Regions from separate parts of the Cupriavidus sp. GW823-FHT07A04 genome, predicted to be linked through region 1. Evidence: predicted binding sites of a transcription regulator. Region 1 holds the regulator's gene; each other region holds the start of a gene.
The links. Region 1 encodes FNR, which switches genes on or off when oxygen is low (the NO sensors DNR and NnrR bind a similar motif). Its sites were predicted from a motif close to TTGATNNNNATCAA; they were not measured.
Positions count from the first base shown of each region.

Region 2: the regulator FNR is predicted to act here: its motif matches at 5,654-5,667, upstream of AC1Q7Q_RS00535 (DUF3149 domain-containing protein).
Region 3: the regulator FNR is predicted to act here: its motif matches at 5,631-5,644, upstream of AC1Q7Q_RS34105 (oxygen-binding di-iron domain-containing protein).
Region 4: the regulator FNR is predicted to act here: its motif matches at 1,437-1,450, upstream of AC1Q7Q_RS24230 (DASS family sodium-coupled anion symporter).

Region 1 covers NZ_JBXAHA010000009.1:22,958-30,392, forward strand. Annotated here, with positions in the region: gene scpB (SMC-Scp complex subunit ScpB) at 1-45, opposite strand, end outside; gene AC1Q7Q_RS16690 (hypothetical protein) at 172-612, shown strand; gene AC1Q7Q_RS16695 (sulfite exporter TauE/SafE family protein) at 636-1,400, opposite strand; gene fnr (fumarate/nitrate reduction transcriptional regulator Fnr) at 1,699-2,424, shown strand; gene AC1Q7Q_RS16705 (hypothetical protein) at 2,511-2,756, opposite strand; gene AC1Q7Q_RS16710 (membrane protein) at 2,759-2,977, opposite strand; gene ccoG (cytochrome c oxidase accessory protein CcoG) at 3,045-4,544, opposite strand; gene ccoP (cytochrome-c oxidase, cbb3-type subunit III) at 4,600-5,526, opposite strand; partial or broken gene AC1Q7Q_RS16725 (cbb3-type cytochrome oxidase subunit 3) at 5,623-5,757, opposite strand; gene ccoO (cytochrome-c oxidase, cbb3-type subunit II) at 5,761-6,438, opposite strand; gene ccoN (cytochrome-c oxidase, cbb3-type subunit I) at 6,458-7,435, opposite strand, start outside.
Region 2 covers NZ_JBXAHA010000001.1:120,145-127,579, reverse strand. Annotated here, with positions in the region: gene AC1Q7Q_RS00565 (methylglyoxal synthase) at 1-257, opposite strand, end outside; gene AC1Q7Q_RS00560 (SDR family oxidoreductase) at 377-1,165, opposite strand; gene AC1Q7Q_RS00555 (DMT family transporter) at 1,167-2,177, opposite strand; gene AC1Q7Q_RS00550 (acyltransferase family protein) at 2,530-3,684, shown strand; gene AC1Q7Q_RS00545 (Bug family tripartite tricarboxylate transporter substrate binding protein) at 3,914-4,852, shown strand; gene upp (uracil phosphoribosyltransferase) at 4,967-5,617, shown strand; gene AC1Q7Q_RS00535 (DUF3149 domain-containing protein) at 5,747-5,893, shown strand; gene AC1Q7Q_RS00530 (helicase HerA-like C-terminal domain-containing protein) at 6,021-7,435, opposite strand, start outside.
Region 3 covers NZ_JBXAHA010000025.1:36,274-43,708, reverse strand. Annotated here, with positions in the region: gene AC1Q7Q_RS34135 (aspartate/glutamate racemase family protein) at 1-532, shown strand, start outside; gene AC1Q7Q_RS34130 (isochorismatase family protein) at 609-1,082, shown strand; gene AC1Q7Q_RS34125 (NmrA family NAD(P)-binding protein) at 1,091-2,086, opposite strand; gene AC1Q7Q_RS34120 (LysR family transcriptional regulator) at 2,180-3,073, shown strand; gene AC1Q7Q_RS34115 (LysR family transcriptional regulator) at 3,092-4,003, opposite strand; gene gstA (glutathione transferase GstA) at 4,139-4,765, shown strand; gene AC1Q7Q_RS34105 (oxygen-binding di-iron domain-containing protein) at 4,787-5,578, opposite strand; gene AC1Q7Q_RS34100 (glutathione peroxidase) at 5,841-6,479, opposite strand; gene AC1Q7Q_RS34095 (MDR family MFS transporter) at 6,555-7,435, opposite strand, start outside.
Region 4 covers NZ_JBXAHA010000014.1:112,979-120,413, forward strand. Annotated here, with positions in the region: gene AC1Q7Q_RS24220 (tyrosine-protein phosphatase) at 171-962, opposite strand; gene AC1Q7Q_RS24225 (RNA-binding protein) at 1,022-1,276, opposite strand; gene AC1Q7Q_RS24230 (DASS family sodium-coupled anion symporter) at 1,678-3,219, shown strand; gene AC1Q7Q_RS24235 (Ldh family oxidoreductase) at 3,245-4,294, shown strand; gene AC1Q7Q_RS24240 (transglycosylase domain-containing protein) at 4,354-5,049, shown strand; gene AC1Q7Q_RS24245 (formate dehydrogenase subunit delta) at 6,023-6,247, opposite strand; gene fdhD (formate dehydrogenase accessory sulfurtransferase FdhD) at 6,244-7,089, opposite strand; gene fdhF (formate dehydrogenase subunit alpha) at 7,086-7,435, opposite strand, start outside.

The DNA of each region.
Region 1 (7,435 bases):
GATCAGCGCGGTCTCGAGGACGATCTTCGCCTCTTGGGTATTCATGTTGATTGCGTGCAGCCTGTCTTTGCACCTGCGCCCCGGTTGATCCCGGGCGCACTGGAGATTGCGGGTTCAGCGGTAGGGATTGCCACCGCCATCTGGCCGCGCAGCCAACCGCATGCTTGATGCATGCCAGCCGTGCGCCTTCTTTTATTGCATCGGGTGCCGGACCTGACCGGCAGGAGATCGCCCGGCCACCGGCATTATCTGCCAGTCGACGGAGCCCTTGCGTCGCGCCTTCCCCCTGATGTGGCGGACCTGTCCGGCGCGGCGTTTATCATCGAACGCGCCGGGTGCAAGAAAATACGGATATCGGGCCTGCCGGCCTATTTCACCCCGCCCTGCCGTAGCTGGTCTTTTGAACCGAATCTTTTGAACCGGACGGCGGATGGGGAACGGTCCCTGGCGCTGATGCCTGCCTGGGTGTTCCTGGCATGCATCCCTGAGCAGCGGATGCTACCTGACGATGCCACGATGAAATACGTGCGCGATATCGCTGTTCTTGCGATTGTATGGCATTCCCTGGCAAACCTGCAACCGATTCGCACAGCTACCTCAGCGAAGAAGTGACAGATACACCACGAAGCAGCGCTTCAGAAGACCAGGCAGAATCCATGCGCGGCAAGCGTCTCAGGCAAAAGCAGCGCGCGCGCCACCCCGGCCAAGCCAAAGGCCACCACCGCAAGCCCAGCGCCAGCCCGCAACGCCGGGCGCCGCGAAAGCTGCCTGAGATAGCCGGACAGGCCCGAGATCACCAGCAGGTTCGGCAGGGTGCCCAGGCCAAACACGGCCATCACCAGCGCGCCCGACGGGGCATTGCCGGCCAGCAACGCCATGGCAAGAGCACCGTACACCATGCCGCACGGGACCAGCCCCCAGGCTAGCCCCATGCCGTAGCGGCGCAGCAACCGGCCCTGCCCATGCGCCCGGGCCACAGCCGGCAAGCGCGCCCCGACGGCACCAAGGCCGCGCAGCAAGCCACCCGCGCCCCGGGCGGCGAGCCGCTCCAGCCAACCCGTACCCATGGTGCGCCCGCGCAACATCCACAAGCCCGACAGCACCAGCATTACACTGCCGACCCCGAACAGCCAGCGCTGCAGCGGCAGGTACTGCGTCTTCCAGACGCCGGCGCCAAGGGCGCCCAGCAAGCCTCCCAGCACCGCATACATGCTCAGCCGCCCGGCATGCATGACAAGCAGTTCCAGCAACCAATGGCCGGGACGCCGGAGCACCGTGGCAGGCACGCGCGCAACGCCGCCCTGCTCCGCCGCCAGCGCGATCCCGCCGCACATGGCGGCGCAGTGCACGCCGCCCAGCAATGCCAAGGTAAATACGCTGATAAGCACGCCTATGGTCAACTTCTCCTCCCAATCACACAATCGCAACGTCTGGCGCGGTAAAATGCGGCGAACGCGCCCCCGCAGCTCCAAGAGGCGCTATCAACATGAGGCCTTGCGCCCGCGCACACCAGCGCGCTCGCACAACATGACGACGGGCACGGCAAGCCGCGCTGCACAGATAGCGCACTGCCGCAAGACCCGCGCGCCAGGCCGATGTGGATAGCGCTTCCAACCGACGACTCTCAACGTCAAGCTCTCAACTCAATGCGCCCGCCACATCGCGCTTGACTGACTGCGCTAAACCGACAGGCCCCAATTGCTCACCACCATTCCCATTACCGAGATGTCGCCCCGCTGCTCCACTTGCTCGCTCGGCCAGCTCTGCCTGCCCGTCGGCATGTCGCAGCAGGACCTCGAAAAGATGGATACGCTGGTCCAGGACCGGGTGCGCGTACGCAAGGGCGAAACCCTGTACCGCCTCGGCGATCCTCTCACCGCCGTCTACGCGATCCGCTTCGGCACGCTCAAGACCCACCTGACAATGGAAGACGGCCGCTCGCAGATCACGGGCTTCCACCTTCCCGGCGAAGTCGTCGGCCTCGACGGCCTTGGCGAGATGCAGCATGCGTCGGACGCCACCGCGCTGGAAGATACCGAAGTCTGCGTGGTGCGCTTTGGCGATCTCCAGACGCTGTCCAACGTCCTGCCGTCGCTGCAGCATCAGTTCATGCGCCTGATGAGCAAGGAGATCTCGCAGGACCAGGTCATGTTGATCACGCTCGGATCGATGCGCGCCGAGGAGCGGCTTGCCGCTTTCCTGATCAACCTGTCCGAGCGCTTGTCCGCGCGCGGCTATTCGGCCTCCGAGTTCGTGCTGCGCATGAGCCGCGAGGAAATCGGCAGCTACCTGGGGCTCAAGCTCGAAACCGTCAGCCGCCTGTTCTCGCGCTTTGCGGAAGCCGGCCTGATCCAGATCCGCCAGCGCCACGTCAAGCTGGTCGACATGGTGGGGATCAAGCAGATCGTCAACAAGTCCTGCTGACCTGCACGTCGCGCGCCGCCCTCGCCCGCGGCGGCTCGCCGCGATGCCGCGCCTGCTGGCCTGAACCGGCAAGGCGCGCATCGCAATCACTCCAGCTCGTCCGTGTCCGCCAGCCGCGTGGGCATGGTGTACAGCGTCAAGCCGCTCGACAGCGCGCACAGCACCCACGCGATCAGGAAACCCACGGTGTAGACCGCCTCCCGCGATGCCTCGACCGGCTGGCCGAAGAAGCGCAGGTCGCCGGGATCGACCATGGAGAATACCAGCGCGGTCGTCAGCCCGGCGACCAGGAAAGCGGGCCACAGCACCCACATCAGCCAGCGTAGCCTCATGATCACCTCGCTTGCGCCGCGACCGGCGCTGCCTGGCGTGCCGCGCTGCCCGCCTTCTCAACCACCAGGCCGTGGCGCGCCACCCCTTCCTCAATGGGCGGATCCGGATGGGTCATGGCCAGCCAGATCGTGACCCCGCAGGCCACCATGGCCACGAACGGCCCACTCATCAGCAGCCACGGCCATGGCTCCTTCCACCAGGGATTACTTTGCTGCGTCATCTGGCCTCCTCTAGATCTAGATCGCGTATGTTGCGTACGGATTGGTGCAACCAGCGTCCCTGCCGCCTCATAGATTGCGCGGCACGATAAAGCTGGTGCTCTGTCGAATCTCCGCGCCATGGCTCCCCGCGCCCTCGTCGGGCACCGCGGTCACTGTGACCTCGATCTTGTGCGTGCCCTGCGCCGCGGACTCGATCGGCACGCGCACCCGGATGGGAATCAGGCGATTGGACGTGGGCTCCAGGTTGCCGGCAGCGTGATCATATTCCACGGCCAGGCCCTTGAGCTCATCGCTGCCCGCGCTGACGGCGACGCGCATTGGCGCCTCGGTCGTGTTGATCAGCTGCAGCCGGTACACGTTCTCGATCCAGCGCCCTTCCACTTCCCGCCCCAGCGCGCCGCGGTCGCGGATGATATCGACCTTGAGCGGCGTGCGCATGGCCAGCGAGGCCATGAAGCCGGCGACCAGCGCCAGCCAGATCACCGAGTAGATCACCGTGCGCGGCCGCACCAGGCGCTTGCGCGCCACGGTCTCGGAGAGCGCGCTGCGCATGGCGTTCTCGGACGTATAGCGGATCAGCCCGCGCGGGTAAGCCATCTTGTCCATGACCTGGTTGCAGGCGTCGATACAGGCGCCGCAGCCAATGCAGTCGTATTGCAGGCCATCGCGGATATCGATGCCAGTAGGACAGACCTGCACGCAGATGCTGCAATTCACGCACGAGCCCAGCCCGGCGGCCTTGTGGTCCGCCTTGCGCGAGCGGCTGCCGCGCGGCTCGCCGCGGCCCACGTCATAGGTGACCACATAGGTGTCGCGATCCACCATCACGCTCTGGAAGCGCGCATACGGGCACATGTACTTGCAGACCTGCTCGCGCATGAAGCCGGCGTTGCCCCAGGTGGCAAACGAGTAAAACAGCATCCAGAACGTCTGCCACGGACCCAGCGAGAGGCTCAGCACCTGCGCGCCGAGCGTGCGAATGGGCGAGAAATAGCCGACGAAGGTAAAGCCCGTCCATAGCGCGATCACGATCCAGAGCGTGTGCTTGGTGGCCTTCAGGCGCAGCTTGCGCACGCTCCAAGGATCGCCGTCCAGGCGGATGCGGGCAAAGCGGTCGCCTTCCACATGCCGCTCGATCCACATGAAGATCTCGGTGTACACCGTCTGCGGACAAGCGTAGCCGCAAAACAGCCGCCCCGCGATCGCCGTGAAGAGAAACAGCGACACCGCGGAGATCACCAGCAGCACGGCAAGGTAGATCACGTCCTGGGGCCACAGCACCAGGCCAAAGATATAGAACTTGCGCGCGCCGAGATCGAACAACATGGCCTGGCGGCCATTCCACTGCAGCCAGGGCATGCCATAGAAGAACAGCTGGGTCAGGACCACCATCCAGACCCGCCAGCTCGAGAACGCACCCGACACCGAGCGCGGATAGATCTTGCGGCGGACTTCGTACAGGGTCTCGTCCGACGTTTCCGCGTCCGCCGAATCAGGCGTGGGCGCTCGCAGCGGCGCCCACGCGGCCCCGTTCCTTTCAAGCGGCTCCGGTCCGGGGGCGTTCATGGGCGAACACCCCCGCCGCGGTGCGGGCCCGGCTGACAAGCATAAGCGCAGTGGCTCATTGCTTCGCCCCCTCGCCTGCGCCGCCGGTGTTGGACAGGCCCCAGACATAGGCCGTCAACATGCGGATACGCTCCGGCGTGAGGATTTCCTCGTGCGCCGGCATATGGTTGTTGTGGCCCTTCAGGATGGCGTCGACGATGTTCGCCTCCGAGCTGCCGTACAGCCACACGCGGTCCGACAGGTTAGGCGCGCCAAGCGCCTGGTTGCCCTTGCCGGTGGAGCCATGGCAGGCCGCGCAGGTGGACTTGAACGTGCTCTCGCCGCGCGAGGCGCGGATCGGGTCGTAAGACAGGCCGGACAGCGAGCGCACGTATTGCGCCACGTCGCCAGCGAGCTTGCCGTCGATGGTCGAGGCGAACGACGGCATCACGCCGTTGCGGCCCTTGGTAATGGTCTGCGTGATGGTCTCGGGCTCCCCGCCGTACAGCCAGTCGTTGTCGGTCAGGTTGGGAAAGCCGCGGCTGCCGCGCGCATCGGAGCCGTGGCATTGCGCGCAGTAGTTGAGAAACAGGCGTTGCCCGATCTCGCGCGCCGCCGGGTCGGCCGCCACCTGCTTGACGTCCATCTGCATGTACTTGCCATAGACCTCGCGCTGCAGTTGTTCGGCCGCCTGGCGGTGCGCCTCCAGCTCAACCCGGCTGGAGGTCTTGAGCACGCCGGCGTAGGAACCCAGGCCGGGGTACAGCACCAGGTAACCCAGGCCAAAGATGCATGCCAGCAGGAACATCCACATCCACCAGCGTGGCAGCGGGTTGTTCAGCTCGCGCAGGTCGCCGTCCCACACGTGGCCGGTGTCCTCGGGCGCACCCACAATCTTGGTGACCTTGCGCTGGGAAAACAGCAGCCACACGCACCAGACGATGCCGACCAGCGCGATGGCGGCAATGTAGTAGCTCCAGAAATCCGTGAAGAAGTCGCTCATGACTCAGTGTTCCTGCTTGGTGTTGTTTGCGCCGCCGGCATGACGCGCGACGCGGTGGCCGGCATCGGGCCTGGCGTCTTGGCGTGCGGCCAGCGGCTCGTCGGGCAAGGCGAACGGCAGCATGGCCGACTCCTGGTTGGCGGCCTTGCGCCCTGACGACCAGGCCCACCAGCAGATGGCAATGAAGGCAGCCATCGAGACCACGGTGGAAAACGCGGTGATCATTGCCATGGCTTACTCCTTGGCCGGCGTGGCCGCGGGCTGCGCGGCAGCCGCGGTATCGACACGCACATTGCGCTTGGCGATGCCAAGCTCCTGCAGGTAGGCGACCATCGCGTCTTCCTCGGTCTTGCCGGCCAGCGTGGCAGGCGCCTGCTCAATCTCGGCGTCGGTGTACGGCACGCCGAGACGGCGCAGCGCACGCATGCGGTCGCGGACATCGTTGGTCTGCAACGGCGTTTTCTCCAGCCACGGGTAGGACGGCATCACCGATTCGGGCACCACGTCGCGCGGATTGCGCAAGTGGATGCGCTGCCAGTCATCGGAGTAGCGTCCGCCCACGCGCGCCAGGTCGGGACCGGTACGCTTGGAGCCCCACAGGAAGGGATGGTCGTAGACCGATTCGCCCGCCGTGGAGTAGTGGCCATAGCGCTCGACATCGCCTTGCAAGGTGCGCACCTGCTGCGAATGGCAGCCCACGCAGCCCTCGCGGATATAGATATCGCGGCCCATCAGGCGCAGCGCGGAGTACGGCTTGATACCCGCGTCGGGCTCGGTGGTGGAGTGCTGGAAGAACAGCGGCACGATCTGGACGAGCCCGGCGATGCTGACCACCAGGATGGTACAGATGATCAGCCACCCGATATTCTTCTCCAGGGTCTCGTGCGTAAAGAAGCTTCGTTTTTCGGACATCGTTTCTATCCTGGAATGATCAATGGGCGGAGGCGGAAACGCTGGTCGGGATCAGTGCATCCACGGCAGGCTTGCCGATGATGGTCCTGGCCACGTTGTATGCCATCAGCAGCATGCCTGAGAGGAAGCACAAGCCACCCAGCAAGCGGATCAGGTAGAACGGGTACTTGGCCTTGACCGCTTCCACGAAGGCGTAGGTCAGCGTGCCGTCGGGCTGGGTGGCGCGCCACATCAGGCCCTCCATCACACCGGCAATCCACATCGAGGCGATGTACAGCACCACGCCGATGGTAGCGATCCAGAAATGCAGCTCGATCAGGCGCACGCTGTACATCTCCTTCTCGCCAAAGAGCCGCGGGATCAGGTAGTAGAGCGAACCGATCGAGATCATCGCGACCCAGCCCAGCGCGCCGGAGTGCACGTGGCCAATGGTCCAGTCCGTGTAGTGCGACAGCGCGTTGACGGTCTTGATCGACATCATCGAGCCCTCGAAGGTCGCCATGCCGTAGAACGACAGCGCCACCACCAGGAACTTGAGGATGGGATCGGTGCGCAGCTTGTGCCAGGCACCCGACAAGGTCATGATGCCGTTGATCATGCCGCCCCACGAAGGCGCCAGCAGGATCAGCGAGAACACCATGCCGAGCGATTGCGCCCAGTCCGGCAGCGAGGTGAACTGCAGGTGGTGGGGACCAGCCCACATATAGGTGAAGTTGAGCGCCCAGAAGTGAACGATCGACAGGCGGTAGGAATAGATCGGGCGGCCGGCCTGCTTGGGGATGAAGTAATACATCATGCCCAGGAAGCTGGTGGTCAGGAAGAAGCCCACCGCGTTATGGCCGTACCACCACTGCACCATGGCGTCCTGCACGCCGGCATACGCCGAGTAGGACTTCCACATGCCCACCGGCATCTCGGCGTTGTTGACGAGATGCAGGATGGCGATGGTCAGGATGTACGCGCCGAAGAACCAGTTGGCCACGTAGATATGGCGGGT
Region 2 (7,435 bases), on a different contig from region 1:
GTCATGGGGTCGCGCAGGAAAATCACCACGCCCACGCGGCCTTCGGCCAGTTGCGCGCCAATCTGCAGGTCGCCGCCCCAGGGGCCGGAGAGCATGCGCGTCACCGTCAGCCCGATTTCGTCGCTCAGGCGGCCACCCGTGGTACCGGTGGCGAGCAGTTCGCAACGTGACAGGAAATCGCGATGGCGGCCAGCAAAAGCCACGATGTCATCTTTCTTGTGGTCGTGCGCAATCAGCGCAATACGAGGGGGAGTCATCGGCATCATCCTGGCCAATCAGGGAAAAACCGGGCCGGCATGGCCCGGCCGGAAAACGCCCGCGGCGCCGGCACGGCCGCCAGGCCGCGCGCGCGTCGCGGGTTGGGTGCGGCAGCGGCTTAGAACGTGCCGGGGTAAGCGCCGCCGTCGAGGAGCACGTTCTGCCCGGTCATGTAAGCGGCGTGGCGGCTGCACAGGAAGGCGCAGGTGGCGCCGAACTCGGCCGGCTCGCCAAAGCGGCGGCTCGGGTTCTGCGCGGCGCGGCGCTTCGAGACTTCCTCGATCGACAGGCCAGCCTGCCTGGCGCCGCCTTCCATGGTCTTGTAGAGGCGATCCGTATTGAACGGGCCGGGCAGCAGGTTGTTCACCGTCACGCCGTGCTGCGCCACTTCGCGCGCCAGGCCGGCGACAAAGCCGGTCAGGCCCGAGCGCGCGCCGTTGGACAGGCCGAGCACATCGATCGGCGCCTTCACGGCGCCGCTGGTGATGTTGACGATGCGGCCCCATTTGCGCGCGATCATGCCGTCCACCGTGGCCTTGATCAGCTCGATCGGGGTCAGCATGTTGGCGTCGATCGCTGCCAGCCAGGCATCGCGGTCCCAGTCGCGGAAATTGCCCGGAGGCGGGCCGCCGGCATTGTTGACCAGGATGTCCAGGTCGCCCAGCTTGGCGACGGCTTCCAGCGCCAGCTTTCGCCCCGCCGGGGTCGTGATGTCGGTGGCGACCGCCATCACGCGCCGGCCGTGGCGCGCGCGCAGGTCCGCCGCGGCTTTTTCCAGCGCCTCGGCGCCGCGCGCCACGATCACCACATCCACGCCTTCGGCAGCCAGCGCGTCGGCGCAGGCAAAACCGAGGCCCTTGCTGGCGCCACACACCAGCGCATGCTTGCCGCGCAATCCTAGATCCATCTCATCGACTCCTTGTGTCATCGAGGCGGCCACCCGCCTGCTTGTTATCCAGCGTATCCATCGCCTTGCCGCCGCGACGAGCAGCCTGGGCCTTGCCCGCGGCCCCGCTCTTGACCACCTTGCGCGCCGACAGCAAATATATCCCGCCCATCACCAGCGCGCTGCCGGCGAGCTGCACGCCGGTGATCGGCTCGCCCAGCAGCCAGAAGCCCAGGAACAGGGTGGATACCGGTCCGAGCATACCCGCCTGCGAAGCCATCGGCGCGCCGATGCGCGCCACCGCCACCATCGTCAGCGACACCGGCAGCACCGTGCAAAACACAGAATTGACTAGCGAAAGCCACATCACGGGGGCTGGCTGCAGCAGCTCCGACAGCGGGCGGCGCAGCACCAGATATTGCACCACGCAGCACGCGGTGGAAACGCACATCGCATAGGCCACCAGCCGCAACGAACCGATGCGCTGCACCAATTCGCCTGACGCGATCAGGTAGATGCCGTAGGTCAGTGCGCTGCCGAGCACCAGCGCGGCACCGAGCCACACCTGGCCGCCGCTCACGTCGAGATCATGCGCGAAAACCAGCACGATGCCTATATAGGCCAGCGCCAGGGACAGCCACTGCCGCAAGCTGATGCGCCGCTTGAACAGCACGGCGCTGGCCAGCAGCACGAAGGACGGCGTGAGGAACAGGATCAGCCGCTCGAGCCCGGCCGTGATGTATTGCAGGCCGAGAAAGTCGAGGAAGCTGGACAGGTAGTAGCCGATGATGCCGAGGAACACGATGCGGCCGCGATCAGCCCAGGACAGCGCCGGCAGGCGCCGCGACTGCCACCAGCCGATCGCCATGAACAGCGGCACGGCAAACAGCATGCGCAGGCTGATGACCATGACCGCATCGACCTGGTAGCGGTACATCAGCTTGGCGACGATCGCCTTGCCGGAAAAAAGGATGGCGCCGACGGCAGCCACGGCCAGGCCGGCGCGCTGCGCTGCCGGCTCGGCGGCAGGCACGGTGCGGGAAAGTTGGGATGCAGACAAGGGAGAAGCCGGATAGTGGGGCAGCGCGCCGCTGGACGCGGGCGGCCCGCCAGGGACGCGAGCCGTTGTATTCGAAAAGAGGCAACTGCATCCGAGGCACATTGTGCTGCGCACAGGTGTTGGGCGGCGTACCCCAACCCGCGTGGCCAAACCCATGCAGTGCCAATGGCGGCGGTGCCTGCTTCCCGTGCCTCGGCTTTCGCTATGTGGGACGGCGCACCTTCACGCCGTAGCCGCCCGGCTAAGCTCTGCCAAGGAGAGTCCCGCGCTGCGTGCCGCCTTGTGCCAACCGCAGCCCTGGCGAGCCGGAACCGGGAGACTGGTCGTGGATGGCACGGACCGAAGCAAGCAATACGATGTACTGGACCTGATCCGGGCGCTGGCCGCGGGCCTGGTCTGCCTTGGCCATGTCCGCGCGCTGGTCATCGTCGACTATGCGGCGAGCGGGCCGCATGGCGGCGCGGCCGGCGTGGCGCTGCAGTTGTTCTATGCGCTGTGCAGCGTCGGCCACGAATGCGTAATCGTGTTCTTCCTGCTCTCGGGCTACCTGGTAGGCGGCACCGTGCGCCGCAAGATGACGCGTGGCGACTGGTCCTGGCGCAGTTATCTGGCCGACCGCATGACGCGGCTATGGATCGTACTGCTGCCCGCGCTGCTGCTCGGTCTGTTCTGGGACAGTGCCGGGATCCACCTGGCGTGGGGGCCGTTCTACCAGGGCACCGAGGGCAACGCGGCCCAGCAGATCGATATCTCGCATAACCTCGGTGTCGCGGGATTGGTTTGCAACGCGGCGTTCCTGCAAACCCTTGCCTGCGATACCTATGGCTCCAACGGGCCGTTGTGGAGCCTGGCCAACGAATTCTGGTACTACCTCTGGTTCCCTGCGCTATACGGTGCCTGGCACCTGCGCCGCACGCCGCAGGCGTTGCTGTGCGTATTGGCGGTGCTGGTCACGATGGGCCTGTTCCACGGCCTGGTCGAAGGCTTCCTCTTCTGGCTGCTGGGCGTGCTGGCGCAAGCCCTGGAAGCGCGGCTGGCGCAGATCGCAGCGATCGCGCGGCGCAAGTGGCTGGTGCTGCCGGCGCTGCTGGTGTTCCTGGCCGCCATTGCACTGACCAAGCACAAGCCGTACGCCGATGCCGCTGTCGCGCTGGGCTTCTTCGTGCTGTTGCTGGCCGTGCTGTCGACCCGCATCCGCATCGGCCACGCCGGCTTGTCGCGCCTGGCTACGTTGGCGTCCGGGTTTTCGTACTCGCTCTACCTGACGCATTTCCCGCTGACCCTGTTCATCGCCGCGACCCTGGTCAAGGTCCGCCTGCCTGTCAGCGCCGGCAGCCTGGGCCTGGCCGCGCTGATCCTGCTGGGCTGCTATGCCTACGCCTTTGCCGTCTACTGGGTGTTCGAACGCAATACCCAGCGGGTGCGCGGCCTGCTCGGGCACCCGGCGCTGCCAGCGGCGCAGCGCGGGCAGAATATCTAGCAGCCATGCCGTTGCCTGGCTAGCCAGCCTGCCTGGCTGGCTGGCAACCCTGGCAGCCAGCCTGAAACTGCCGTAAGCTCGCCGGTCGGCGCGTCAAACGCGCGCCGCATAAGAAAAACCAGGAGCATTCATGACGGCAGCACCCCTCGCTATTCTTTCCTCGCGCATTCCCGTTCCAGTCAAAAAGCAGACCGCCGCCCGCCCGCTGCTGATCGCCGCCGCGGTTGCCATGCTCGCAAGCGGCTGGCTGCCCTCGGCCGCCAGCGCAGCCGATTACCCCGTCAAGCCAATCCGCTTCATCGTGCCTTACGCTGCTGGCGGCACCACTGACCTCGTGGCGCGCACGGTCGGCCAGAAGGTGGCGGAGAAGCTCGGCCAGCCCGTGGTCGTGGAGAACCGCCCCGGCGCTGGCGGCAATATCGGCATGGAGGCGGTCGCCAAGGCCGCGCCTGACGGCTACACCATCGGCTTCGGCGCCATCTCGACCAATGCGTTGAACCCGCATATCTACAAGCACGTGCCGTTCGACCCGCGCAAGGATTTCACCGCGGTCAGCCTGCTTGGCACCTCCACCATTGTGCTGGAAGTCAGCAACAGCCTGCCGGTAAAGAATGTGGCCGAGCTGGTCAGCTACGCCAAGGCCCATCCCGGCCTGACCTACGCCACCGCGGGCACCGGCACGTCCATGCACCTGGCGGGCGCGATGTTCGCGCAGATGACGCAAACGGGCCTGACCCATGTGCCATACAAGGGCAGCAGCCCGGCCATCAACGACATGCTGGGCGGCCACGTGCAGGTGATGTTCGACAACCTGCCCGCCTCGCTGCCGCACATCCAGGGCGGCAAGCTGCGCGCGCTGGCGGTGGCCGGCAAGAGCCGCTCGCCAGCGCTGCCGAACGTGCCGACGCTGGCCGAGGCCGGCCTGGCGGGCTACGCCGTCGAGCCGTGGTTCGGCGTGTACGGCCCGGCCGGGCTACCCGCGCCGGTGGTGCAGGCACTCAATGCCGCCTTCATCGCGGCGCTGGGCAATGCGGACGTGAAGGACAAACTCGGGCAGGCAGGCTTCAACCCCAAGGGCTCGAGCGCGGCTGACCTGCAGTCGCTGACGCTGTCCGAGTACGAGAAATTCGGCAAGGTCGCCAAGAGCGCCAGCATCTCGGTGGATTGAGCGCAGGCGGGGCTGCGCGCTTGCGGCGGGAGGATCGCCGGGGGCGCGCAGCCCCGCATCCATTACAATCCGGCTGCAACGGGCCCTCGCGCCCACTCCTGCCGACTACCCGCCATGAAGCAAGATCCGCGTTTCCCCAAGCTGTACATCCTCGATCACCCGCTGATCCAGCACAAGCTCTCCCATATGCGCGACAAGGACACCTCCACGCGCACGTTCCGCGAGCTGCTGCGGGAAATCACGCTGCTGATGGGCTATGAAATCACGCGCGACCTGCCGCTGACCACGCGCCGCATCGAGACGCCCTTGGTGGAGCTGGACGCGCCGGTGATCGCCGGCAAGAAACTCACCATCGTGCCGGTGCTGCGCGCCGGCGTGGGCATGAGCGACGGCCTGGTCGAGCTGATTCCCTCGGCCCGCATCGGCCATATCGGCGTCTACCGCGACGACCAGCACCGCCCGGTGGAATACCTGGTGCGCCTGCCCGACGTGGAAGACCGCAGCTTTATCCTGTGCGACCCGATGGTCGCCACCGGCTACTCCGCCGCGCATGCGGTGGATGTGCTCAAGCGCCGCGGCGTCAAGGATGATGCGATTACGTTCGTGGCGCTGGTGGCAGCGCCGGAAGGCGTCGAAGTATTCCAGAAGGCACATCCCGGCGTGAAACTGTTCGTCGCCTCCCTGGACAGCCACCTGGACGAGCACGCGTACATCATCCCCGGTCTCGGCGACGCGGGCGACCGGCTGTTCGGCACCAAGAACTGAGTTTTCCTGGCAAGCCGGGCACTGTCTGCGCCCGGCTTGACCGGCCTCAATCCCGCCGGCCGCGGCGCTCCCTAGACTATCGGCAGCGGCACACCGTCCGGTGTGCCTCGTCTGACCTGGGAGACCCACATGGCAGCCTTGAAGATCCTGTTTTCGACCCCCACCGGGCTGATGAGCCTGGCCGTCATCGCCTTCATCATCGGCATGGGCTGGTTCTTCACCCGGCTGTTCCTGCGCAAGATGCGGGAAGACGAGGCAGCGGCGCAACGCCGCTAAGACGCAAGTCCCGCCCGCTGGCGTTATCGCCGACGGACCGGCTGGCCGATACCACGCCATGGCTATGCGCCGCGCCCGCCGATCTCGCCGGGCGTGGCACACCGGAGCGGCCGACGGCCGGCGCCTCCTACTTCTTCTTGCCCGAGCCCAGCAAGCTGCCCAGCACGCCGCGAATCAGCTCGCGCCCGACCTGCGAGCCCACCGTGCGCGCGGCCGACTTGGCCATCGACTCCAGGATGGAATCGCCGCGCCCGGTCTTGCCCGTGCCCTTGGTCAGCCCGCCGAAGATCTCGCCCGCCTGGTCCAGCCAGCCGCCGCCCTGCGCGGGCGGCGCTTCGGGCTGGCCAGCCGTAGGCGCGGGCGCGGGTGCGCCGCCGCCAGCGGCGGGGGCAGACCCAGGCGCGGCGGCGCGGCCCTTGAGCTTCTCGTAGGCCGACTCGCGATCGATGGTCTGCTCATAGGTGCCGGCCACCAGCGAGTTCGCCAGCAATTGCTTGCGCTCGTCGTCGGTGATCGGGCCGATCCGGCTGCCGGGCGCCAGCACCCAGGCGCGTTCCGTGATGCCGGGGATGCCCTTGGCGTCCAACAACGACACCAGCGCTTCGCCCACACCGAGCTCCCCGATGGCCTTTTCCAGGTCCAGCCCCGGCTTGGCCCGCATGGTGGTGGCCGCCACCTTGACGGCCTTCTGGTCACGCGGCGTGAAGGCGCGCAGCGCGTGCTGCACGCGGTTGCCGAGCTGGCCCAGCACGGTATCGGGGATGTCGACAGGATTCTGCGTAACGAAATACACGCCAACGCCCTTGGAGCGGATCAGCCGCACCACCTGCTCGATCTTGTCGAGCAGGGCCTTGGGCGCGTCGTTGAACAGCAGGTGCGCCTCGTCGAAAAAGAACACCAGCTTGGGCTTGTCAAGATCGCCCGCCTCGGGCAGTTTCTCGAACAGCTCCGACAACAGCCAAAGCAGGAAAGTGGCGTAGAGCTTGGGCGAATTCAGCAGCTTGTCGGCGGCCAGGATATTCACCACGCCCTGCCCGTTCTCGGTCTGGATGAAGTCGTCCAGGTTGAGCATGGGTTCGCCGAAGAACACGTCTGCGCCTTGTGACTCCAGCGCCATCAGCCCGCGCTGGATGGCCCCGATCGAGGCCGCGGAGATATTGCCGTATTCGGTGGTGAACTGGCCCGCGTTGTCGCCCACGTACTGCAGCATGGCGCGCAGGTCCTTGGCGTCGAGCAGCAGCAGCCCGTTGGCGTCGGCGATGCGGAAAACCAGGTTGAGCACGCCCTGCTGGGTGTCGTTGAGTTCCAGCATGCGCGACAGCAGCAGCGGCCCCATATGGGAGACCGTGGCGCGCACGGGATGGCCCTTTTGCCCGAACACATCCCACAGGGTGGTGGGGCAGGCGCCCCACACCGGCTCGGGCAGGCCGAGCTCGGCCAGCCGGGCCTTGAGCTTGTCGGAGAGCTTGCCCGGCTGGGAAATGCCGGTCAGGTCACCTTTGACGTCGGCCATGAAGACCGGCACGCCCAGCCGGGAGAAAC
Region 3 (7,435 bases), on a different contig from region 1:
TGGCCTGGTGGTGGCTGCGTTTGGCGATCCTGGGCTGGCGGGGTTGAAGGAGCTGTTCAATGTGCCGGTGGTGGGCATGACAGAGGCGGCGCTGGCCAGCGCCTGCCTGCTTGGGCAGCGTTTTTCCATCATTGCGATTTCGCATCGGATCGAGGCCTGGTATCGCGAGTGCGTGGCGGCTAACGGGCTGACCTCGCGGCTGGCCAGCGTGCGTTCGCTGCAGCAGCCGCTGCGCGATATCGGCAGCGTGCAGGAGGATCATGCGGCGCGGCTGGAGGAACTCAGCCTGAAGGCAGTGCGCGAGGATGGTGCGGACGTGATCATCGTGGCCGGCGCGCCGCTGGCCGGGCTGGCGCGTACGCTCAAGGACCGGATTCCGGTGCCGGTGGTGGATGGCGTGTCCAGCGCGATCCGGCATTGCGAGAGCTTGATTGCGCTGGCGCCCACTGGCGCGGCGCAAGGCAGCTTCGCGCGCCCGCCGCACAAGCCGAATCGCGGCTTGCCGCCGACGCTGGCAGCGATGCTGGACTAAGTTGCGCGGCCGGGCGCAGGCCGTCTCTTATAATCTCCCGGCTTGGCATTTCGATGCGATCTCCGGAGAGAATACCTTGCGACAAGCCCTGTTGATCGTCGACGTTCAGCCCACCTTCTCGCCGCCACAATGGCTGATCGATGGCCTGTTGCCACTGATCGGCCAGATGCCTTCGGTAGCAACCGTGGAGCACCATGACGAAGCGCGCACGCCGTTCATGCGCCAGCTCGGCTGGGCGCCCGGCACGGGCGACCAGTCCCTCATACCGGCGGATCGCGTGTTCGTGAAGCATGGCTACCTGCCGTGCGCCGAGGCAATTGCGTATCTGCGTGAGCTGGCGCCAGAACGTGTGCTTGTTGCCGGCATCCAGACCGAGACCTGCGTGCTGGCAGCGGGCTTCGCGCTGTTCGATGCGGGCCTGCAGCCCACGCTGATCTCCGATCTCACCGTCGGGTCGTCTCTCGATCCTTCCGGTGCGCTGGGCGAGACGCTGTGGCGGCATCATTTCGGCAGCGTGGTGACGCGCGCCGACATCATTGGGCAGGCCTGACGCCACACTCAGGCGGCCACTCGCAAACCCAGTTCCCCCAGGCTTGCGCGCAGCGCTTGCTTGAGCGGCGTGCGCGGCAGCTCGCCCACCAGGGCTTCCAGCGCCGTGCCATCGAGCGCATGTGGCACCTTCCACAAGTAAGCCATCTCGGCCAGCTCGCGCCACATGGGCACCACCGCGCCGCCTGCGCGGATCAGCCACCATGGCATGCCGCCCACGCGCGGTGCGTGCGCCATGCCGCTGGCTTCGGCCAGCGCGCTCACCAGTTCATCGCCCGTTAGCGTATGCCCCGCGAAATGCAGCACGGCATGGCCGCGCAGATCGGCGTGACGGCCTGCCACCGCAACGAAGGCCTGCGCCAGGTCGGGCAGGTAGGCCCAGGCATGCGCGCGGTCGCGCGGGCCGGGATAGACCACCTTGCCTTGATCGAGCGACTTGGCGATCGCCAGGTCCATCCATGCGCCGCGCCCCGGGCCGCCGAAGAAATCGCCCGCGCGCAGGATCACGCTGCGCAGCTCGGGCGCACGCTCGCGCAGGCCGGCCTCGATGGCGTGGCGGATCTCGCCCTTGCGCGCGCTGGGCCGCTCGGCGGTATCGGGGCGCAGCAGCGGCGGCATCGACTCGCCGAAGTTGTAGACGTTGCCGGGATAGAGCAGCAAGGCGTCCAGCGCCTGAGCCACCTCCATGCCGCTGCGCGTCAGTGCTTCGGCGTGCTGCTCCCATTCGGTATAGACCGGGTTGAGCGCGTTCACCACCACGCTGGCGCCGCGCGCGGCGGCGAGCAGTTGCGCGGTGTCGGCCACATCGATAGCCAGGCTGCGCACGTTGTGCGCTGCCGTGCCCGCCAGCGGACGGCGTGCCTGCGCCAGCACCGTCCAGCCGGCCGCCGCGAAGGCATCCACCAGGGTGCGGCCTAGACGGCCGTTGGCGCCAAGTATCAATACGGTGTCGCGCATCATGTTCTCCTGCATCACGTTCTCCTTGCGGTATCGCCTGAAGACCATTGTGGGCAATCCTTCGCTACGCCACAATTGCATGAATATGCAACACGCGAATTCATTTTTGAATAGAACGCCAGGCAAGGAGCGATGGAGAAAATGGCCGAAGCATTCGACTGGACGCTGATGCGCTCCTTCCTGGCCGTGATGGAGGCCGGCAGCCTGCTGGGCGCGGCGCGCCAGCTTTCCAGCAGCCAGCCCACGCTGGGGCGCCACGTGGCGCAACTGGAGGCGCAGCTCGGCGTGCCGCTGTTCGAGCGCACCGGCCACGGCCTGCAGCCGACAGAGGCTGCGCGCGCCATCGCCGGGCATGCGCGGGTGATGCAGCAGGGCGCGGACGCGGTCGCGCGCACGCTCGCGCGCGACCAGGCGGGCATTGCGGGGACGGTGCGCATCTCCGCGAGCCGCGCGGTGGCCAGCTACCTGCTGCCGCCGCTGCTGGCAGACCTGCGCCTGCGCGAGCCGCAACTCGCCATCGAAGTGGTGTCGTCCAACGCCGTCAGCAACCTGCTGCGGCGCGAGGCCGATATCGCCATCCGCATGGTGCGGCCGGTGCAGGCATCGTTGATCGCGCGCAAGGTGGCGTCCGTGGCGCTATGTGCCTGCGCCCACGAGGACTACCTGCGGCGCAAGGGCGTGCCGCGCACGGCGCAGGACCTGCCGCGCTTCGACCTGATCGGCTATGACGGCGACGACACGATCCTGCGCGGCTTTCGCGCCATGGGCGTGGAGATCACGCGCGAGGCGTTCGCGGTGCGCAGCGATGACGATATCGTGCTGTGGCAGTCGATCCGCGCCGGCCTGGGCGTGGGCTTTGCGGCGCGCTATATCGCCGCCGGCGATGCGCGCGTGCGCACGGTGCTGCCCGCGCTGTCCATTCCACCACTGCCGGTCTGGCTCACCGTGCACCGGGAAATCCGCGGCAGCGCGCGTATCCGCGCGGTCTACGATTTTCTGGCCAGCGCCATTCCCGCCGCGCTGGCGGCGCCGTGAGCGCACGTTCTCAACGCCCTACGCGTCCAGCCTGACATGCTCCGCCAGGTGGCTGACCACGGTGGCGATACGCCGCAGATGCCGGGACTCCGGATGTGTCAGCAGCCACAGGTCGGTGTCGCACTCGTCCAGCGTGCCGGTGAGCGCCACCAGCTTGCCGCTGCGCCGCCCGATCATCAGCGAAACAATGCCGGCGCCGAGCCCTGCCTCGACGCCTTCCAGCACGCCGGCGATGCTGTTGACGCGGTACTGCGGCACCACGCGCGGCAGGTGCTTGCGGCGCCAGCGCACCGACGGGTGATCGGGCATGGCCTCGTCCGGCGCGATCCACGGCAGTGTGGCCAGCGCGGCAAGGTCGACGGCGCCGCCGTGCCCGGGGATCGCGATGCCGGCCGCCTCCACCAACTCCCGCGCCGCGAACACCGCCACGCGCAAGGGGCCGAGGCACTTGCCGATCAGGTGATCGGGTGGATGGCGCGTGGCGCGCACGGCGATGTCGGCGTCGCGCCGGGTCAGGCTGACCAGCTCATTGGTGGCGATCAGCTCGAAGCTCAGCCCGGGATGCTTGCGCCCGAGCGGCGCCAGTGCCGGCAGCACCATGCCATGCAGCACGGTATCGGTGGTGGTGATGCGCACCAGGCCCGACACCGTGCCGGCCGACACCGAGGCATGCGCGCGCGCCGCCTCCAGCTCGGCCTCGATGCGTTCGGCATGCTGTGCGAACTGCTGGGCAAGTTCGGTCGGCAGGTAGCCCGCGCGGCTGCGCTCGAACAGGCGCCGCCCCAGCCCTTTCTCGATGCGCTGCAGCGCGCGGAACACGGTGGAGGCATCAAGCCCGAGCCGGCGCCCGGCTTCGGCCAGCGTGGCGCAACGCACCAATGCCAGCACCACGTCGAGATCGGGGGAAGAGAGTTGGTAGGGTATGTTCATTGCAGATTTGCAGCCATAGCTTGCGTCAGTGCGCATTGTGATTGCGCTTTCGCAATCCTAGACTGCCTGCACTGCCACCACAAGGCGTGGCGGCAAACCCTGAAAAACCGAACCCAAAACAGCGAGGACTACCCGATGAAGCTCTACTACTCCCCTGGCGCTTGCTCCCTGGCCGTGCATATCGCACTGCGCGAAGCCGGCCTGCCGTTTTCGCTCGCCAAGGTCGACCTGGCCCGGCACAAGCTGAGCGAGCCGGAAAACGGCAGCGACGACTTCTACGCGGTGAGCCCGCGCGGCTACGTGCCGATGCTGCAACTGGACGATGGCTCGCGCCACACCGAAGCCGCATCGCTGCTGCAATACGTGGCGGACCTCGCCCCGGGCAAGGCGCTGCTGCCGGCGGCCGGCACCCAGGCGCGCCTGGAAGCGGTGGGCTGGCTGACGCTGGTCTCCACCGAGCTGCACAAGGTCTTCAGCCCGTGGCTGTGGCACAAGGAAACCGCGCAGAGCACACGCGAGGATTGCCTGGCCAAGGTGGCCCTGCGCTTCGCCGAGCTGGACCGGCACCTGGCCACGCGCGACTACTTGTGCGGCACGCAGTTCACCGTGGCCGACGCCTACTGCTTCGCCGTCGCCAACTGGGCCAATATGCTGCAGATACCGCTCAACCCTTACCCCGCGCTGCAGGCCTACCTGTCGCGCGTGGCCGCGCGGCCGAAGGTGCACGAGGCGCTGGTGGCCGAGGGGCTGGCGCGCGATTGATCGTGCAACCGGTGCCGGGCGTCAGGCTGCCGTTGTGGTGACGGGCGGCAGCCTGTAGTTGTCCTGGCTAAGCAGGTCCAGCCCGCACTCCAGCGTCGAGACCCAGTCGATGAACTGCGCCACCATCACCTTGCCGCGAAACGACGGGCCGTGCTGTGGCACGATCCACTCGATATCCAGCCCGCGCGCCATGTTGGCCCACAGCCGGCAGGCGCGGTTGCCGCTCATGTAGCGCTGGTGGAAGGGCAGCATGGCGCGGGTGTGCGCGGCAAAATCGCTCACCACCGCGCCGGCTTCCCGCGCGCTGGTCATGGCCGCGCCCAGGTCGCCGGAGAACAGGATCTTGCTGATGGGATCGTAGAACTGGAAGTTGCCCTCCGAGTGCAGGAAATGCGCCGGCACCGCCAGCAACGTGCAGTTGCCCAGCGCGATCGGCATGCCGGCATCGGGGATGGTGACGATGCGCCCTTGCGTCTTGCCCGCCTGGCAGAAATGCGGCAAGAACCGCGCCCAGACGCGCGAGATCAGGATGCGGCTATCGGAGGCGGTCAGCCAGCGCCCGACCGAGGCCACGATATCCGGATCGGCGTGCGACGCCAGCACGTAGTCGAGCTGCTTGGGCGGAAAGTAGCGGCTGATGGCGAGGTACAGCTCGCCGTAGGTCATGTGCCCGCCAGGATCGATCAGCGCGCCGTGGCCGGCGTCGACGATCAGGAACTGGTTGGTCTGCACCACCTCGCCGTGCTCCTCCTCGACCAGGTCCGAAAACAGCAGGCAGGTGTGCCCGCCGGCATCGTATAGCGTGATGGCCATCGTCTGTCTCTCCCCAAAGCGGCGAAAGTAGCGATGGCGGCGCCCCGGCGGCTTGACGCTGGTCAAGAAGCCAGCGAATCGTGCGCCGATGCCATGGGGGCGGCCACGTTGAAGGGCAGTGTGCGCGGCGCCACCTGGGCGCTTGGCGGCTGGCAGGCGGTGTGCCTGGCCGGGATCGGCTTTACCGCGCTCAACCTGGTGGCGCACGGCTTCACGGCTGCGAAGCCGTGCGGTGCCGATGGCAGCTTAGTAGCCCGGTGGCTTAGCGCGCGCCGTCCAGCAATTGCTCGATCTTGCTCACGAACTGCTTGTCGTCGGGCTTGGTCATGCTGTTATAGCTGCCTACCACCTGGCCGTTGCGGTCGATCACGTACTTGTAGAAATTCCACTTGGGCGTGGTGCCGGACTGCTTGGCCAGCAGCGCGTACATGGGATTGGCATCGCTGCCGCGCACGTGCGACTTGCCCAGCATCGGGAATTTCACGCCATAGGTGTTGTAGCAAAAGTCGGCGATCTCCTTGGAGGAGCCCGGCTCCTGCGAAAAGTCGTTGGACGGGAAGCCCAGCACCACCAGCCCGCGTTCGCGGTACTTGGCGTACAGCGCCTCCAGCCCTTCGTATTGCGGGGTAAAGCCGCAATAGCTGGCGGTATTGACCACCACCACGACCTTGCCGGCGTACTGGCAGAGGTTTTGCGGCGCTTCGTCCTGCAGGCGGGGGAACTTGAAGTTGAGCGAGGCCGGGCAGGCGCCGCCCGGCTTGGCGGCGGTGGCTGCCGGGGTATCGGCGGCTTGCGCAAGACGCGGCGCGGCGACAACAGCGGCGGCAGCGGCCAGGACCAACGCGCCGGACAAGGCGATGCGTTGCAGGGCGCGTGAGCGCTGTTCGGGAAGGCTGCGCATGTAGGAAACTCCGGAGATGGTCTGTCCGTAGTTTACGCCGTTGGGCGTGAAATGGATGCGCAAGCCTCCTCCCGCTTACTCCATGGCCAGCGTGGCCGCGTGCTCGGTCACGCTGCTGCGCAACTCCACGTCCGGCATGCGGCGCACGATCACCAGCGCCAGCAGGGCGGCCACGGTGCCCACGGCAAAAATCAACCGGAAGCCCGACTCCACGCCGCCCGTCAGCACGTCCCGCACTGCGGGAGAGAGATGGGCCAGCGCCTCGCTGCCGTGGCGCAGCGCGCCCAGGTCCAGCGCCTGCGTCACGCCGGAAGCGTGCAGGGCATGGCGGAATTCCAGCGTCAGCAAGGTGCCGGCCAGCGCGCCGCCAAAGGCGCTGCCAAGTGAGCGCAGCACCAGCAGCGCGCCGGTGCCGGCGCCGGTATCGCGGCGCTCCAGCACGTTCTGCACCGTCATCAAGGTGCCGACCATGGTCATGCCCAGCCCCACGCCGGCCACCATCATGGCCAGCAACACCAGCGCCAGCGGCGTGGACGGCGAAACCGCCACGAGCGCCAGCAAGCCCAGCGCCGCCGCGATGAAACCACCGGTCAGGATGCCGCGCATGCGCCCCAGGCGCGGCGCCAGCCCGGCCACGATGAAATTGCCCGCCACCGTGGAGAGCAGGAACGGCACCACCAGCAAGCCGGACTCCGACGCGTCGGCTCCGCGCACCAGCTGGAAATGCAGCGGCAGCGCGAAGATGCACAAGAAGATATTCAGCGCAGCCATCGCGGACGCCGCCACGCCCAGCACATAAGCGCGGTTGCGGAACAGCCGCGGCGGCAGCATCGGGTCGCCCGCGCGGCGCTCCTGCCAGACCAGCGCGGTCACCGCCACCAAGGCCAGCAGCGCCAGGCCAGCGATCTCTGGCGAAATCCAGTCGTAGACATCGCCCCCCCAGCTCATCGCCAGCA
Region 4 (7,435 bases), on a different contig from region 1:
GACAAGTCCTGACATTGGCAAAAACGACCCCACGAGCGACCGCGCTGGGCTAAAGTCCCGCCGGCCGTCCGCCTCGCACTGCTACGATGGCCGGCGCTGCGCTAACGGTCCGTTGGGGGATGACGCGCTCGGGATGACGCGCTCGCAAAGCACCTTGGAGACAAGGATCGCTAAGCGCGTACGAGATAGGCCTGGCGCAGGCGCTCGGCATCCACCTTGAGCACGTCGCCCAGGTAGGCATCGATGCCGCCGTAGTCCTGCTCGATGGCATGCATCGAGGCTTCCAGGTAAGAGGCCTTCACCGCCAGCAGCGGCCACATCACCGCGGGATCGACACCGAACTGCGCCGCGCCGGCGCTCATCTTCTGGTTGAAGCCCTGGTTCCAGTGATTCGATTCCAGGTAGTTGGCCATGATGATGCCGCGCTCCACGCCCAGGCCGGCCAGCAGCAGCATCGAGGCAAAGCCGGTACGATCCTTGCCCGCGGTGCAGTGGTACAGCAGGTTGCCGCCCTGCTCCGCAGTCTTCAGGAAACCGCCAAAGGCGGCCTGGTACTTGCGCGGAAAGTCACCATAGACCTCCAGCATGAAGGCTTCCATCTGCTGCGCGCTGCCGTCGCGCAAACGCGGCATCAGCTCGGCCATCGACATACTGCCTTCGAGCACCGGCGTGGCGACCCAGCGGAAGGCCTCGCCAAAGGGGCTTTCCGCAGCGGTCTTCTCACCGGCCGAGCGGAAGTCGATCACCATGTCCAGCTGCAATGCGCGCAGCCGTTCCATATCCGCCGCGCTGGCCAGGCCCGGGTTGCCGCTGCGAAACAGCTTGCCGGCACGCACGCGGTGGCCGTCGCGCGTGGCGAGGCCGCCGAGGTCGCGCAGATTGACTACATTGTCCAGCGCAAGCGCTGCGTTGCCCGGCACGCCGGCACCTTGTGATGGCGCATCGGCCATGTTTTCCTGCATCGTGTGTCCCTGCCCTGTCTTTGTCGTTCGGTGGCGCGCGCACCGCACGTGTCGGCGGCTCAGCGCGCGCGATAGGCCGGCACATGCCAGCGCGTATGGCATCCAGCAATATAACGGCGATCGAGCTTCGCCACCAGTTTCCACACGCTCATCGGGTCCACATCGTCCAGATCCAGGTCGACCCAGGCCCAGGGATGCGCACAGTCGCCCTCGCAGATCAGCTCGATGTCCTTGACCCGCACGTAGGCGGCCAGCGCCGTGCGCAGCGCGGATGCGTCGACTTCGGCGCGTAGTCCTCTCACTAAAACCTTCATCATGCACTCCAAAGTTTTCAGATCACGTTCGGGCGGCTCATTAGTGTGCGGGGCCGCCGGTTGTTGTGCTCGCTGCGCAACGCCCGCAAGCCCTTGTATCGCAATGATCTGAAAGTCTGACCGCTTGGCGCATCGAAATTTCCCTGTGCGAGCCGGTTCTTTGATCCGCGTCATATGCGCCCGGATCCACCCTCGACAGGCACTGTTGGCCGGCACGATAATTTCCCCATGTCGAACGCGGCAGCCCGGCCGCAAGCCGGTCTCCCGCCTTCGCCAGGTCTTCACGGAACGCCGCCGAACGACGCCGCCACCCTGCCAGTCACAGGCTAGCCATCTGCCCGCGCGTGACGTCCGCCTTCCCGTGTCGAACCAAGATCAACAAGACAAGAAAAGGGAAAGCGATGACAGACCCGCGCACTCCAACCCAAGCCGTCCGCGCAGCCTCCCCCACCGATATCGGTGTGGCTGCCGCCGTGCCGCAAGCCGCGCCCGGCAAATCCACGCCATGGGGGCTCTACGCCGCCGTCCTGGTACTGATCGGCATACTCGCCCTGCCCCTGCCCCCGGACCTGCCGGTGGCGGGACATCGCATGCTGGCAATCCTCGCCTTTGCCATCGTGGTGTGGATCACCGAGGCGGTCTCCTACGAGGCCAGCGCCATCATGATCACGTCGCTGATGGCCGCACTGATCGGCTTTGCGCCCACGGTGGCGGACCCGGCCACGCAGTACGGCACCTCCCGCGCGCTCGGCATGGCGCTGGCAGGGTTCTCCAACACCGCGCTGGCGCTGGTTGCCGCCGCCCTCTTTATCTCGGCGGCAATGACGGTGACCGGGCTCGACCGGCGCATCGCGCTGGTCACGCTGTCGGCCATCGGCACCAGCACGCGGCGCATCCTGATCGGCAGCATCGTGGTGACCATCGCGCTGTCGCTGGTGGTGCCGAGCGCGACCGCGCGCAGTGCCTGCGTGGTGCCGATCATGATGGGCGTGATCGCGGCCTTCGGGGTCGACAAGAAATCCAATATCGCCGCCGGCATCATGATCACCGTGGCTATGGCCACCAGCATCTGGAACGTCGGCATCCAGACCGCCGCCGCGCAGAACCTGCTGACGGTGGGCTTCATGGACAAGCTGCTGGGCGAGCGCATCACCTGGCTGCAATGGCTGATCGCCGGCGCGCCGTGGGCCATCGTGATGTCGGTCGTGCTGTATTTCCTGGTGCGGTTCCTGTTGCCCGCTGAAACCGAGGCCATCCCCGGCGGCAAGGAAGCCGTGCAAAAGGAACTCGCCGGGCTGGGCCCGATGAGCGGCCCGCAGAAGCGGCTTGCCGCCGTGTCCATCGGGCTGCTGCTGTTCTGGGCGACCGAGGGCAAGCTGCACCAGTTCGACACCGCCACCGTGACCTTCGTCGGCCTGGTGATCCTGATGATGCCGCGCATTGGCGTGATGGACTGGAAGACCATGCAGCAACGCACGCCGTGGGGCACGCTGATCGTGTTCGGGGTAGGCATCAGCCTGGGTACCGCGCTGCTCACCACGCAGGCCGGCCAGTGGCTGGGCAAGTTCGTGGTGGCCAACTCCGGGCTCGCCACGCAAGGCCCGATCCTGGTGTTCGCCATCCTGGCCGCCTTCCTGATCCTGATCCACCTCGGCTTTGCCAGCGCCACCGCGCTCACCGCGGCGCTGCTGCCGATCCTGATCTCGGTGCTGCAGACGCTGCCGGGCGATATCAACCAGATCGGCCTGACGATGCTGCTCGGCTTCACCGTGAGCTTCGGCTTCATCCTGCCGATCAATGCACCGCAAAACATGGTTTGCCTGGGCACGGACACCTTCAACGGCAAGCAGTTCGCCAAGGTCGGCATCCCCGTGACGGTGATCGGCTACGCCCTGATGCTGCTGTTCGCCGCCACCTACTGGCGCTGGCTGGGCTGGATCTGAGCGCACACCGGGACAAGGAACGAACATGAAGATAACACTGCAATCCGCCACCCGGCTCGCCCGCGACCTGCTCGCCGCGCAAGGCGTGCCGACCGACATCGCCAACGACGTGGCCGAGCACCTGGTCGAGGCCGACCGCTGCGGCTACACCAGCCACGGCCTGTCGATCCTGCCCAACTACCAGCGCTCGCTGGCAACCGGCAACGTCAACCCGGCGGGCCGCGCCGAATGCGTGCTCGACCGCGACAGCCTGCTGGTGTTCGACGGCAACGGCGGCTTCGGCCAGCACGTGGGCAAGCGCGTCATCGAGACCGCCATCGAGCGCGTGCGCCAGCACGGCCACTGCATCGTCACGCTGCGCCGCTCACACCACCTGGGCCGCATGGGCCACTACGGCGAGATGGTGGCCAAGGAGCGCTTCGTGCTGCTGAGCTTCACCAATGTGATCAACCGCTCCCCGGTGGTGGCCCCCTACGGCGGCCGCACCGCGCGGCTGACCACCAACCCGCTGTGCTTCGCCGGGCCGATGCCCAACGGCCGCCCGCCCCTGGTGGTGGATATCGCCACCAGCGCCATCGCCATCAACAAGGCCCGCGTGCTGGCCGAGAAGGGCGAGCCCGCGCCGCAGAACAGCATCATCGACAGCGACGGCAACCCCACCACCGATGCCGGGGCCATGTTCAGCGAACACCCGGGCGCGCTGCTGCCCTTCGGCGGCCACAAGGGCTATGCGCTCGGCGTGGTAGCCGAGCTGCTCGCGGGCGTGCTGTCGGGCGGCGGCACCATCCAGCCGGAGAACCCGCGCGGCGGCGTGGCCACCAACAATATGTTCGCGTTGCTGATGAACCCGGAACTGGACCTGGGGCTGAGCTGGCAAGGCGCGGAGGTGGAAGCCTTCGTCAACTACCTGCACGACACCCCGCCCGCCCCGGGCTTTGACAGCGTGCAATACCCGGGCGAGTTCGAAGCCGCCAACCGCGCGCTCACGACCACCCACCTGGACGTGAACCCTGCGATCTGGCGCAACCTGGAAACCCTGGCAAAGGAGCTTGGCGTGGCGCTGCCGGCGGACTGAACCGGCGGGGCGGCTTGAGCCGGGGCAGGGACATGGCCGGTGCTGGCACAATACGGCCCATGGAACGTCTCTGGTCGAATTTTCTCAAGCTGGTGCTGCTGCTCATCCTGGGCGCGGCCCTGCTCGGCACGCTCACCGTGCTCGTCGCTCAGCGCCAGCTGCCCACGCTGGACGCGCTCACCACTTTCCGCCAGTCGCCCGGCTACGTGCCCATCGGCGAGATACCGCCCAAGCTGACCCAGGCGGTGGTAGCCATCGAGGACGACCGCTTCTACCTGCATGACGGCATCGACTATGTCGGCGTGATCCGCGCCGGCGTGGCCAACCTGTCCGATGAGCTGTCGCAAGGCGCCTCCACCATCACCATGCAGGTGGCGCGCAATTTCTTCCTCTCGCGCGAGAAGACCTACACCCGCAAGCTGTATGAGGTGCTGCTGGCTTACCGGATCGAACACGCCATGAGCAAGGACGAGATCCTCGAGCTCTACATGAACAAGGTCTACCTTGGGCAAGGGGCCTATGGTTTTGCCGAGGCGGCCGAGACGTATTTTGGCAAGCCGGTGGGCGAGCTGACTTTGGCGGAATGCGCGATGCTGGCCGGATTGCCGAAGGCGCCTTCGGCGAATAACCCGGTGGTGAATCCTCGGCGCGCCCGGCAGCGGCAGGCTTATATCTTGCTGCGGATGCTGGAGTTGGGGAGGATTGGGAGGGGGGAATATGATGCGGCGTTGTTGGAGCCGTTGAGGTTGAAGTAGGTAGATTGGGCGGCGTTGGTTTTTGCGCCCACGGGCCGCACGACATCCCGGTGCTGGGTTGGTTGCTGATTCTTTGAGCGGCGATGCAGCTTGCACCCAACAGCTATACGACATCGCTCTGCTTGGGGTGTCGCTGTTTCTTTCATCGGCGTTGGCTTTTGGACCCAAAAGCCGTACGACATCCCCCTGCGGGGGCTGCCGGTCACTCTTCTTTGCGTCGGCAAAGAAGACTAACGAGAAGAAAGCCGACCCTGCCGGGGGCAGAGCAATCGGGCTTATGTGGGGCGGTGGTTGCGTCGTACGGCCCGCAGTGTTGGCTGGCCTTTGCCATACCGGCTTGGAGGTCATCGCCACGGCATCACCCAATGGTCACGTGGTGGTGCCCCTGATCGCTTTGCTCGGTGAGCGTTCGGGCATCTGCCGTTCGCGGTGCGCAGCACCACGATCCTGCCTGCCCTCGTGGTTTCGTGGTTTTGTCTCTGGCGGCGGGCGCCCGGGTATTTGATGCCCTGCCGTACCGGCTCTACCGGCGCCTTACTCTCGGCTCCCCTGGTTTCGTGGTGGGCACCGTGGCCCGTGCGCGAGGGCCGCGCCCGCAACTCACCACGCTTGCCCTCCGAGACAAAACCACGAAACCAGCCACACCCGAAACGGCGCAGCACTTCGCCCCGCGAACGGCAGATGTGGGAATGGTCACCGCAAGCGAGGTCAGGGGCTGCACCACGTAACCCATAGGTCATGCCGTAGCGATGCCCTTGGGGCCGGTAGGATCGGCTAGCCAACACTCCGGGCCGTACGACGCAACCACTGCCCCACATAAGCCCGATTGCTCTGCGCCCGGCAGGGCGGCTTTCTTTTCGTTAGTTTTCTTTGCCGGTCAAAGAAAAGTGACCGGCAGCCCCCGCAGGGGGATGTCGTATGGCCCTTGGGTGCAAGCTGCCATCGCCGCCCAAAGAAACAGCGACCAACCCAATCACTCCAACGCCCCCCGATACCTCGTCACCGCCAACAACACAATCTCATCCAGCCCAGCATCTTCACTCCCATCCAGCCGCGCCAGCAAAGCGCGCCGCATACGTGGCTCCCAGAAGCGCTTGATATGGCTGGCGATATCCGCCACCGCTTCTTCGCGGTCCGGCATGGCTTCGAAGAAGGTGCCGATCTGGTTCGCCATCTTGACGAGGTTGTCGGAGTTCATGCTTGTTCCGTCCTGCTGTGCAAACGTTGGGGGTGGGAGTAGACCACGTGCCGGCCGGCGCGTACAAAGCCGGCCAGCGTGACGCCGGCATCGATCGCCAGGCGTACCGCGAGCGCGGTCGGGCCGGATACGGCGGCCAGCACGCCGACGCCGGCGCCGGCGGTCTTCAGCACCATTTCGTAGCTGGCGCGGCTGGTCACCAGCACGGCGCCGCGCGAGCGGTCCTCGCCGGTGCGTGCCAGCGCGCCGATCAGTTTGTCGAGCGCGTTGTGGCGGCCCACGTCTTCGCGGACCAGCGCAACCTGGCCGTCGGCGCGCAGCCACGCGGCGGCGTGCGTGGCGCCGGTGTGGCGCAGCAGTTCCTGCCGGGTCTGCAACTGCGCGAATGCGGCGTACATCGCCTCGTCGCTGAAGCTGGCGCCGCTGCTCACGGGTGCCGGGGCGCGCATGACTTCCTGCAGCGATTCGGTGCCGCACAGGCCGCAGCCGGTTCGGCCCGCCATGGCGCGGCGCCGATCCCTGAGCGCGGCGAAGGCTTGCGCCGCGATGCGCAACCGCACCGCGATACCTTCGGGGCGGACCTCGGTCTCTATCTCATAAACATCGCGCGGGCTGGCCACCAGCCCTTCGCTCAGGCTGAAGCCCAGCGCGAAGTCTTCGAGATCGGCCGGCGAGGCCAGCATGACCGCATGCGAGATGCCGTTGTACTCGAGCGCAACCGGCACTTCCTCGGCAATCTCGTCGTCCTCCAGTGCCAGTTCGCCGAGGTGGCTGCGGCTGACCGCGAAGGTGCTGTGGGTGGCCGGCTCGGCGTCGGCCATGGCGAGTTCGCAGAGTGTCATGCCGGCCCTGCCTCGGCGCTGGCCGCCTGCAGCAACTGCATCTGCTGATCGTGGAAATCGCGGTACTGGCGCTGCCATTCGGACGGCTGCGCCACCGGCATGACCTGCACCGCGGTGACCTTGTACTCGGGGCAGTTGGTCGCCCAGTCCGAGTTGTCGGTGGTGATCACATTGGCGCCGGACTCGGGGAAGTGGAAGGTGGTGTAGACCACGCCCGGCTGCATGCGCTCGCTGACGATGGCGCGCAGCACGGTTTCGCCCGCACGGCTTTGCACGCCGACCCAGTCGCCGTCCTTGATGCCGCGTTCCTCGGCGTCGTGCGGATGGATCTCCAGGCGGTCTTCGT